One region of the Streptomyces sp. NPDC006691 genome, then DNA from elsewhere that is predicted to be linked to it. Evidence: riboswitches for the same ligand, from Rfam matches in the RefSeq annotation. Region 1 holds a riboswitch; each other region holds the start of a gene.
What was found. Region 1 has a riboswitch for cobalamin ahead of ACFYNP_RS18830 (ribonucleoside-diphosphate reductase subunit alpha). Riboswitches for the same ligand answer to the same signal wherever they lie in the genome.
Positions count from the first base shown of each region.

Region 1 (3,644 bases):
ATCTACGCGGCGGGCGCGGCCGGGTTCTTCGCGGTGCCCTACACGATCCTCGTGTACCCGCTGATCTTCACCTTCCTGCCGCGCCTGTGGTCGGTGTCGCACAAGCACGGCTATGTCACCACCTCGGACTTCGTGCGCGGCCGGTTCGGCTCCAAGGGTCTCTCGCTCGCGGTCGCGATCACCGGAATCCTCGCGACGATGCCGTACATCGCGCTCCAACTGGTCGGTATCCAGGCCGTGTTGGACGTCATGGGCGTGGGCGGCGAGTCCGGCAACTGGTTCGTCAAGGACCTGCCGCTGCTCATCGCGTTCGCGGTGCTCGCCGCGTACACCTACTCCTCGGGCCTGCGCGCCCCCGCACTGATCGCGTTCGTGAAGGACGGCCTGATCTACCTCGTCATCGCGGTGGCGATCATCTACATCCCGATCAAGCTGGGCGGCTTCGACGCGATCTTCAGCGCCGCGCAGCACAAGTTCGCGGGTCCGCCCGGCGGCAAACCTACGGGGGCCCTCGCACCGGGAGCGTCGAGCCAGTGGACGTACGCCACGCTCGCGCTCGGCTCGGCCCTCGCACTGTTCATGTACCCGCACTCGATCACGGCGACGCTGTCCTCGCGCAGCCGCAACGTGATCCGCCGCAACACCACGATCCTGCCGCTGTACTCCCTGATGCTGGGGCTGCTCGCGCTGCTCGGCTTCATGGCGATCGCGGCGGGCGTCAAGGTGAGCAACGGCCAGCTGGCCATCCCGCAGCTCTTCGAGGACATGTTCCCGGACTGGTTCGCGGGCGTCGCCTTCGCGGCGATCGGCATCGGCGCGCTGGTCCCGGCGGCGATCATGTCGATCGCGGCCGCGAACCTTTTCACCCGCAACATCTACAAGGACTTCCTCAAGCCGGACGCGTCGCCCGCGCAGGAGGCCAAGGTCTCCAAGCTGGTCTCGCTCGTGGTGAAGGTCGGCGCGCTGGTCTTCGTCCTGACCATGGACAAGACGGTCGCGATCAACTTCCAGCTCCTCGGCGGCATCTGGATCCTGCAGACCTTCCCGGCCCTGGTCGGCGGCTTGTTCACCCGCTGGTTCCACCGCTGGGCGCTGCTCGCCGGCTGGGCGGTCGGCATGGTCTACGGCACGCTCGCCGCGTACGGGGTGGCCTCGCCCACCCAGAAGCACTTCGGCGGCTCCTCCAAGGAGATCCCCGGCATCGGCGAGATCGGCTACATCGGCCTGACGGCCTTCGTGATGAACGTCGTCGTCACGGTGGTCCTGACCTTCGTCCTGCGCGCCGTGAAGGCCCCCGACGGCATCGACGAGACGTCCCCCGCCGACTACACGGCGGATGCCGGCGACCCGGGCGTCGCCGTCGAGCTCCCCCCGGCGACAGCGGGCTCGGCCCACTGATCCCGGGCCGCAGCCAGTACGGCCAAGGGCCGCCGCATCCACCAGGGTGCGGCGGCCCTTCCGCATGGCGACACAACATGTGGGGGGTGCTTCATGAAGCACCCCCCACATGTATGCTCGTCCTCGCTGTCGCCGCAGGGGAATCCGGTGGGAATCCGGAACTGTCCCGCAACGGTATGACCTGTACGTATCTGTACGGGTCGAGTCCGAGCACCTGCCGACGGTGCGTCCGGGTCGTCCGAACCGGATGCCAGACGTCCGGGCCTCGCGGTTGGGCCGGCGGACGACGCGCTGCGGGCTGCCCCGACGCGCGCCGACGCCTCCCCCGTAGGCCCCGTGCCGAGCGAGGGAGTGCCCCCACGTGACCATCGCCCCAGCGGATCCCGCTTCAGCGATCACCGAAGAGCTCGCGGATGCCCCCGGGACCGCGTTGCTGCGGACCCTGACGGAGCTCACCGCCGATCTCGCGGACACCGACCCCGGCCGGGTCGCCGCCGCCGCGCTGCGGGGCCGCAACGCCCGCTCCGACGAGGGCGAGCTGCGCGAGCTGGCCACCGAGGCGGCCGCGGGGCTCATCTCCGAGGACCCGGCGTACTCCCGGCTCGCCGCCCGGCTCCTGACGATCACCATCGCCGAAGAGGCCGCCACCCAGGGCGCGGTGTCCTTCTCCGACTCGGTCGAGGTCGGCCACCGCGAGGGCCTGATCGCCGACCGGACCGTCGCGTTCGTGCGCGCGCACGCGGACCGTGTGAACGCCCTGGTGGACGCGGCCCTCGCCGACGGCGCCGACGACCGCTTCGGCTACTTCGGCCTGCGCACCCTCTACTCCCGCTACCTGCTGCGCCACCCGATCACCCGCAAGGTCGTCGAGACCCCCCAGCACTTCATGCTGCGCGTGGCGTCCGGCCTCGCCGAGGACGAGTCGGTGCGCGCCCTGGACGAAGTGGCGTCCCTGTACGGCCTGATGAGCCGCCTGGACTACCTGCCGTCGTCCCCCACGCTCTTCAACTCCGGCACCCGGCACCCCCAGATGTCGTCCTGCTACCTGCTCGACTCGCCGCTCGACGAGCTCGACTCGATCTATGACCGCTACCACCAGGTGGCCCGGCTGTCGAAGCACGCCGGCGGCATCGGCCTCTCGTACTCCCGCATCCGCGGCCGCGGTTCGCTGATCCGGGGCACCAACGGCCACTCCAACGGCATCGTCCCGTTCCTCAAGACCCTCGACGCCTCGGTGGCCGCGGTCAACCAGGGCGGCCGGCGCAAGGGCGCGGCCGCGGTCTACCTGGAGACCTGGCACTCCGACATCGAGGAGTTCCTTGAGCTGCGCGACAACACCGGCGAGGACCAGCGCCGCACGCACAACCTGAACCTCGCGCACTGGATCCCCGACGAGTTCATGCGCCGCGTCGACGCCGACGGCACGTGGTCGCTGTTCTCGCCGGCCGACGTGCCCGAGCTGGTCGACCTGTGGGGCGACGAGTTCGACGCCGCCTACCGCAAGGCCGAGGCCGCGGGGCTCGCCCGGAAGACCATGCCGGCCCGGGACCTGTACGGCCGCATGATGCGCACCCTCGCGCAGACCGGCAACGGCTGGATGACCTTCAAGGACGCCTCCAACCGCACCGCCAACCAGACGGCGGAGCCCGGCCACACGGTCCACTCCTCCAACCTCTGCACCGAGATCCTGGAGGTCACGGACGACGGCGAGACGGCGGTCTGCAACCTCGGCTCGGTGAACCTGGGCGCGTTCGTCGTCGGCGACGGCATCGACTGGGAGCGCCTCGACCAGGCCGTCCGCACCGCGGTGACCTTCCTCGACCGGGTCGTCGACATCAACTTCTACCCGACCGAGCAGGCCGGCCGCTCCAACGCCCGCTGGCGGCCGGTGGGCCTGGGCGCGATGGGTCTCCAGGACGTCTTCTTCAAGCTGCGGCTGCCCTTCGACTCCCCCGAGGCGAGGGCCCTTTCCACCCAGCTGTCCGAACGGATCATGCTGACCGCCTACGAGGCCTCGACCGACCTGGCCGAGCGCAACGGGCCGCTGCCTGCCTGGGACAAGACCCGCACCGCGCGCGGTGTGCTGCACCCCGACCACTACGACGTCGAGCTGACCTGGCCGGAGCGCTGGGCGGCCCTGCGGGAACGTATCGCCAAGGTCGGCATGCGCAACTCGCTGCTCCTCGCGATCGCCCCGACCGCGACCATCGCCTCCATCGCGGGCGTGTACGAGTGCATCGAGCCGC
Region 1 covers NZ_JBIAGW010000007.1:301,030-304,673, reverse strand. The annotation lists gene mctP (monocarboxylate uptake permease MctP) at 1-1,398, shown strand, start outside; cobalamin riboswitch at 1,495-1,635, shown strand; gene ACFYNP_RS18830 (ribonucleoside-diphosphate reductase subunit alpha) at 1,760-3,644, shown strand, end outside.

Region 2 (3,644 bases), on a different contig from region 1:
TCCGGCTCCGTCATGGGCGCGGGCCTCGGCCGCAAGGGCGGGGTGGTCCGCTGGTCCACCGCGACCCGCATGGCCGTCGCCTGGATCCTGACGCTTCCGGCCGCCGGTCTGGTGGGCGCGGGCGCGGAGTTCCTCACCCAGCAGGGCACCTGGGGCATCGCGGCCGTCGCGATCCTCCTGATCGCCGGCTCCGGCGTCATCTGGAAGCTGTCGCGCCGCCAGCCGGTCGACCACCACAACGTCACCTCCGACGCGATCGACGAGACTCCCGTGGCCGAGCCGGCCGGTGTCATCACCACCGCGATCGCCGCCGTCACCCCGCCGCCCACCGGCCTCGCCGCGGCGGCCGCCGACCTCAAGGCCACGATCCAGTCCCCGGCCCCGGTGGCCCCCGTCGACCCGCCCACCCCGGCGACGGTCTGACCCCGCTGCTCCGGCACAGCTAAGGAATCCTCATGCACATCGACTGGGCAGCTCTCGGCTCCGTCTTCGGCGTCAGCCTCGCGGTGACCGTCGGCCTGGTGGGTCTGTTCACCCTCGGCATCGTCGGCCTCACCAAGCGGGAGGCCGCGGCCTCCGGCACCGCCGGCAACGCGGCGATGGCCCGCACCGGCGCCTACGCCTGCTTCGCGCTCTGCGCGGCGGCCGTGGCGTACGGGATCTATCTGATCGTCGCCTGACCCCGGCGGGCCCCACCGCCCGCCCCGCACGCACCACCCGGACCGCCCCGTGGCACCCGCCGCGGGGCGGTCCGGCGTGATGCCGGGCACTCTCACGCGCCGCAGGTCAACAGCAAGTTGACGGGTGTTCTCGCAGCGTGGTGGACTGCACCGGCCAGCTACGGCGGCAGAAGAGGAAGCCGGTGCGAATCCGGCGCGGTCCCGCCACTGTCACCGGGGAGCGATCCCCGCGAAGCCAGGAACTCTCACCGCCGGTCACGTCGTACCAGGGCGCGGACACCCTGAGTGAGGACACACCGCCATGCGCGCCTGCCCGTCGAGATCTTCCGGCCCCTTCCGCGACGCCCCGGCGCGCTGACCATGCGGGCCGATCGCACCTTCGCCTACGGCGCCACCGCCGGGCTCATCGGCGACCTCCTGCTCGGCGACCCCCGCCGCGGCCATCCGGTCGCCGCCTTCGGCCGTGCCGCCGCCGCCGTCGAACGCGCCCTGTGGCGCGACGGCCGCGGCCGGGGCGCGCTGCACACCCTGGTGTGCGCGGGCGGCGCCGCTGCTGCCGCCGCCCTCGTCTCCCGTGCCGTACGCGGCCGCCCCGCCGCATCCGTCGCGCTGACCGCGGCCGCCACCTGGACCGTGGTCGGCGGCACCTCGCTCGGCCGTGAGGCGCGGGCCATCGGCGGCGCCTTGGCCGCGGGCGACATCGAGGTGGCCCGGGAGCGCCTGCCGCACCTGTGCGGGCGCGACCCGCAGTCCCTGGACGCCGACGGCATCGCCCGTGCGGTCGTCGAGTCGGTCGCCGAGAACACCTCGGACGCGGTCGTCGGCGCCCTGGTGTGGGGCGCGCTCGCGGGCGTGCCCGGGCTCGTGGGCTTCCGAGCGGTCAACACCCTGGACGCGATGGTCGGGCACAAGTCGGCCAGGTACCGCCGCTACGGCTGGGCCTCGGCACGCCTGGACGACGTGATGGGCTGGCCCGGCGCCCGCCTCACCGCCGTCCTCGCGGCCCTTGCGGGCCCGGACACCAAGGGCGCGGCACGGGCCTGGCGGGCCGACGCCGCCCGGCACCCGAGCCCCAACGCGGGCCCGGTGGAGGCCGCGTTCGCGGGGGCGCTCGGGGTACGGCTCGGCGGCACGCTCTCGTACGCGGGGCGCGTCGAGCACCGGCCGGTCCTGAACGCGCCGGGCCGGGCCGTCGAGGTCGCGGACATCGAGCGGGCGGTACGGCTCTCGCGCACGGTGGGCTGGCTGACGCTGGCCGGCGCCGTGGCGGCGCGGGCCGCTGTGAGGAGGGGACGTACATGGGTGGCGGGCTGCTGATCGCGGGCACGACATCGGACGCCGGCAAGAGCGTCGTCACGGCCGGGATCTGCCGCTGGCTGGTGCGCCGGGGCGTCAAGGTCGCGCCGTTCAAGGGCCAGAACATGTCGCTGAACTCGTTCGTGACGCGCGAGGGCGCGGAGATCGGCCGGGCCCAGGCGATGCAGGCACAGGCGGCCCGGGTGGAGCCGACCGCGCTCATGAACCCGGTGCTGCTCAAGCCCGGCAGCGACCGCTCCAGCCAGGTCGTCCTCATGGGCAGGCCGGTCGGTGAGCTGAGCGCCCGCGGGTTCTTCGGCGCGGCCGGCGGGCCGGCCGCCGGACAGGCACTGGCCGGCGGGCGTCGAGAGGCGCTCCTCGGGCCGGTCCTCGACTGCCTCGCGGAACTCCGCGGCGCGTACGACGCGGTGATCTGCGAGGGTGCGGGCAGCCCGGCCGAGATCAATCTGCGGCGTACCGACATCGTCAACATGGGCATCGCGCGGGCCGCGAAGCTGCCGGTGGTGGTGGTCGGCGACATCGACCGGGGCGGGGTCTTCGCCTCGTTCTTCGGGACGACGGCGCTGCTGAGCCCCGAGGACCAGGCGCTGGTCGCCGGGTACGTCGTCAACAAGTTCCGGGGCGATGTGACGCTCCTGGAGCCCGGCATCGAGATGCTGCGCGGCCTCACCGGCCGGCACACCTACGGGATCCTGCCGTACGCCCACGGCCTGGGCATCGACGAGGAGGACGGGCTGCGCGTCTCGATGCGCGGGGCCGTGCGGGAGTCCGTGGTGACGCCGCCGGTCGGCCGGGACGTGCTGCGGATCGCCGTGTGCGCGGTGCCGCTGATGTCCAACTTCACCGACGTGGACGCGCTCGCGGCCGAGCCCGGCGTGGTCGTGCGGTTCGTGGACCGGCCCGAGGAACTCACCGACGCGGATCTCGTGGTGGTGCCCGGCACGCGCGGCACGGTCCGCGCCCTGGAGTGGCTGCGCGAGCGGGGCCTCGCGGCCGAGCTCGCCCGCCGGGCCGCCGAGGGCCGCCCGGTGCTCGGCATCTGCGGCGGGTTCCAGCTGCTCGGCGGGCACATCGAGGACGACGTCGAGTCGAAGGCGGGCTCGGTGGCGGGCCTGGGGCTGCTGCCCGTACGGGTGCGGTTCGCCGCCGGGAAGACCCTGGCGCGGCCGGTCGGCGAGGCCCTCGGTGAGCGCGTCGAGGGGTACGAGATCCACCACGGGGTGGCCGAAGTCCTGGGTGGGGAAGCCTTCTTGGACGGGTGCCGGGTGGGCTCGGTGTGGGGGACGCACTGGCACGGATCCCTGGAGAGCGACGGGTTCCGGCGCCGGTTCCTCGAACAGGTCGCGCGCGACGCGGGCCGCCGGTTCGTGCCCGCGCCGGACACCTCGTTCGGGGTGCTGCGCGAGGAGCAGCTGGACCGGCTCGGCGACCTGATCGAGGAACACGCCGACACCGACGCCCTGTTGCGGCTGATCGAGCAGGGCCCGCCCGCCGGGCTGCCCTTCATTCCGCCGGGGGCGCCGTGACCCGGGCCGCCCCGCACCGCCCCGTGGGAACCAGGACCACCCTCGCGGTCCCCCGGCGTACAGCACTACTCGAAGGAGAGACCAGCACATGAGCACCCGGTATCCGTTCACCGCCGTCGTC
Region 2 covers NZ_JBIAGW010000022.1:42,290-45,933, reverse strand. The annotation lists gene ACFYNP_RS32900 (anion permease) at 1-423, shown strand, start outside; gene ACFYNP_RS32895 (hypothetical protein) at 456-680, shown strand; cobalamin riboswitch at 804-946, shown strand; gene ACFYNP_RS32890 (cobalamin biosynthesis protein) at 1,041-1,997, shown strand; gene ACFYNP_RS32885 (cobyric acid synthase) at 1,979-3,523, shown strand; gene ACFYNP_RS32880 (putative cobaltochelatase) at 3,612-3,644, shown strand, end outside.
Region 2: it holds a riboswitch for cobalamin, as region 1 does, so the genes downstream of both, ACFYNP_RS32890 (cobalamin biosynthesis protein) here and ACFYNP_RS18830 (ribonucleoside-diphosphate reductase subunit alpha) in region 1, are expected to answer to the same signal.

Region 3 (3,644 bases), on a different contig from region 1:
GGTAGGCGCCGAAGGCACCGGTGGCCAACTGGGCGCCGCGCAGGTTCGTGCGCGCCCTGGCCACCGCGTCGTCGTGGCCGCCCGCGCGCTCAAGGACGATCGTGGCGTACGGGGTGGTGGCCGGGTCGCTGGAGGAGCAGGTCTCACCGGCGCGCAGCAGGGTGGGGCTGAAGCCTCCGTCCCGGCACTGGTGGGCGGCCACCCGCGCGAGGGCGTCGGCCGGCACCGGCCCGCCCGCACGCTGGAGTGCGAGGACCGCGAGGGCCTGGGTGGCCACGTCGCCCACCGCCGGGAAGTCGCCCTTGCCGACGCAGTCGGGCAGGGCTTCGGCGGTGCACGTGCTCTTGGTGAGGTCACCGAGCAGGTCGTGGCCGCCGAAGGCGTGCGGGTCGCCCTCGGTGCTCTCGGCGAGCAGGGCGAGCAGCGCCGCACCGGTGGGGCTGGGCGCGTTGCCGATGCCGTTCGGATAGGCGAACTCGGCGCTGTGCGCGGCGAGATAGGCCGTCATGCGGGTCAGGGTGTCGCTCTTGCCGCCCGCCGCTGCGAGGGCGAGCGCGGTACGTGCGGTCTGGTACAGGTTGGCCGAACCGCTGCCCTCGTCGTAGATGTGGTCGCCGTCGTGGAGCAACCCCTTGAGCCAGGTGCCCGCGGCGGTGAGGTTGACCTCCGCCGGTTCCACGACCGGTGGGTGGTCGCCCGGATCGGTCTGGCCCTGGGCGCGGACCTGGGCGGGGGTGAAGGCGGGGCCGCCGCTGGTGCCGTTGGGGTCGGTGGGACCGAACACCCAGGCTTCCACGGAGCCGTCCTTGGGGTGCTGGCTCATGGCGCCGAGTGGGCTGTACGTCCAGTAGTCCTGGCCGGGCGGTGCGAGCCAGTACGACCAGTAGGCGGTGGCCGGAGGCGTCAGCTTGCACGCCTCCTGGTCCGAAGTCGGGTACTGCGTACCGGAGTTGAACTGGGAGGTCCCGAGGCGGCAGATGAACGCGGGGCCGTCGTGCTCGGTGCCGGTGGTCGTGAAGCCGGCCTCGTGCAGCAAGTCGTACCCGGTGGTGGGGGTGGCGTCGCAGCCCCGCACGACGCCGCCGCCCCAGTGGCCGAAGTCGACGGCGACGACGGCGCCCTTGGTGGGCGAGCAGTCACCCAGCGGATCCGCTGCCGCGGGCGTCGCGCCGGAGAGGAGGAAGACCCCGCCGCCGATCACCACGCCCACCGAGCACAGCAGGGAAATGAATCGTGCGCCCATGCCTCGCGCCGGCCCGCTCGACTGCCCCACCAGTACCCCCTGCGTCACCCGCAACGGAGCTCTGTATGGGAGGAGGGACCCCATCGCCGCTGGAACGGGGGCCTTCCGCGCCACACCGTAGTCCGCGACGGCGTCTGTAGCTTGGATCAGCCCAGGTAATCCGGCTCATCCGGCGGGTACATGAGGCACCAGCCGAATCCACGGTTGCGGGTCAGCGCCGGATTCCGACCGGCTTCCCCTGGGAACTGACAATAGAATCGGGCGGATTAGAGCACGACTGAACCCGGACCGTCAAGAAGTGGGCAGGTGCGGCCAGTTCGGGTAGCGTCCGGTGCTGCCGCATGGGGGAATCTGGTGCGAATCCAGAGCTGACGCGCAACGGTATGGACCGGCCGGGGGGCCGGGGCGAGCCCGAAGACCCACACGGCAGTTACGTCAAGGAAGTCGAACCACGCGTTTGGACGACGACCTGCTGCCGTTCACCGAGGGGCCTCCTCACCGGAAGGCCGGCGTCCGGGCGGCACCGGTCGGCGTCCCCTTCCCCTGGGAGCACCCGACATGACCTCGAACCGCGCCTCTCGCCGCGCCCTCCTGACAGCGGCCTCTTCGCTGAGCGCTCTTGCCCTGGCGGCCGTTCCCGCCTTCGCCACCTCCTCGCCCGCCCAGATAGCCACGGCGAAGACCAACGGCGTGAGTTACCTCAGATCGCTCCAGGCGGCGGACGGCTCCTACGCCGGCGCCGGACTCTCCAACGAGTGGGCGTTCTCCGCCTTCGCCGCGACCGGCACCGCGTCCGTCGACGTCACCCCGGGCGGCGACCCCACCAAGAACGCCCGTACCGTCTACCGCAACCTCCTCGCCACGACCGCGTGGCCGAGCACTTCGCCGGTGGTGACCGACTACGAGCGCGGCATCATCAACGCCTACTCGGCCGGCATCGACCCGGCCCGCGTCGCGGCCGGCCGCAATCTGCTCGCCGACACCTACGCCTACTGGCAGAACTCCGCCCCCGGCTACTGGGGCGCCCCGTCCAACTTCAACGGCACGGTGTTCGCGCTGATCTCGCTCGGCGGCGCGAAGACGCAGACGGGCGTCCAGCGCATCCCGCAGCCGCTCCTGGACAAGTCCGTCGCCACCGTGCGGGCCAACCAGCACAACGACGGCGGCTGGAACTTCAGCAAGGCCGAGGGCGACCCGTCCGCACTCGCCGCGGGCAGTGACATCGACATGACCGGCGCCGCCATGGCCTCCCTGTGCGTCTCCGGCGTCCCGGCCACCGACCCCGCCATCACCAAGGCCAAGGGCTTCCTGAAGTCGAAGCTCGTCAACACCTCCGGCGCCTTCGACGCCATGTTCGGCGCCAACACCGACTCCAACGGCTGGGCCGTCTCCGGCCTCAACGCCTGCGGCATCAACCCCCAGACCGGCGACTTCCTCACCAAGGCGGGCAAAACCCCGGTCGACTTCCTGATCGCCCAGCAGTTCAAGCCCGGCGGCGGCTTCAAGTACGTGCCCAGCGACACCGCGCCGTCCGCGTACGCGTCCATCGACGGGCTGCGCGCGGTCGCCGGCGGCGGCTTCATGGCCGCCCCTCCGGCCCCCACCACGGCGGGCGCCCCGCAGTGGGTGGCCACCTCCGGCTTCACCCCGGGAACGACCGCCAAGCTCGCCCTGACCGTGGACACCGGCAGCTCGCTGAAGGTCTGCTCGGTCGCGCTCACTCCGACCGCGTCGACCACCACGCTCGGCGCGGTCCTGGACGCGGCGACCACGGCGGCCACCCCCGCGGGGTGCGTCACCTCGGTCACACCCGGCAGCGGAAACGGAACGATCACGGCGGTCAACGGGACGGCCAACAGCGGCAGTTCCACCTGGAAGGCCGGCGTCGACGGCGCGTCGGCGGTCGCCGCCAACCGCGACACGGTGATCAACCTGGGCGACACGATCTCGCTGCGCTACGGCAGCTGACATCGCCTGAGGACGATCCCCAGGCGGTCCGAGCGCTCGGGACCGGCCACGCCACCGAGATGTGCCGTCGGCCGGGTCGACGATGATGGACCCGGACTGCACTTCATGACCAAGAGCTATTCGCAGGTGCCGACCGAGATTCGCCGGAACCTCGGCCTGCTGGCCTGACCCCTTGCCCCTGGCCGGCGGATGACGACGTCACACCCACATGCGAGCGCCTGACGCGCCCGCACACCTGAGAAACTGGGCTTCATGAGCACGGAGCAGCGCCGGATTCTGGTCATCGGCATCGGAGCGGGGGACCCGGACCATTTGACCCTTGGCGCGGTCAAGGCGATCGGCCGGGCCGATGTGTTCTTCATCGTGGGCAAGGGGCCGGACAAGGCCTCGTTGACGGACTTGCGCCACCGGATGATCGAGGAACATGCCCAGG
Region 3 covers NZ_JBIAGW010000006.1:232,401-236,044, reverse strand. The annotation lists gene ACFYNP_RS16595 (prenyltransferase/squalene oxidase repeat-containing protein) at 1-1,243, opposite strand, end outside; cobalamin riboswitch at 1,376-1,523, opposite strand; cobalamin riboswitch at 1,546-1,685, shown strand; gene ACFYNP_RS16590 (hypothetical protein) at 1,802-3,211, shown strand; gene cobF (precorrin-6A synthase (deacetylating)) at 3,464-3,644, shown strand, end outside.
Region 3: it holds a riboswitch for cobalamin, as region 1 does, so the genes downstream of both, ACFYNP_RS16595 (prenyltransferase/squalene oxidase repeat-containing protein) here and ACFYNP_RS18830 (ribonucleoside-diphosphate reductase subunit alpha) in region 1, are expected to answer to the same signal.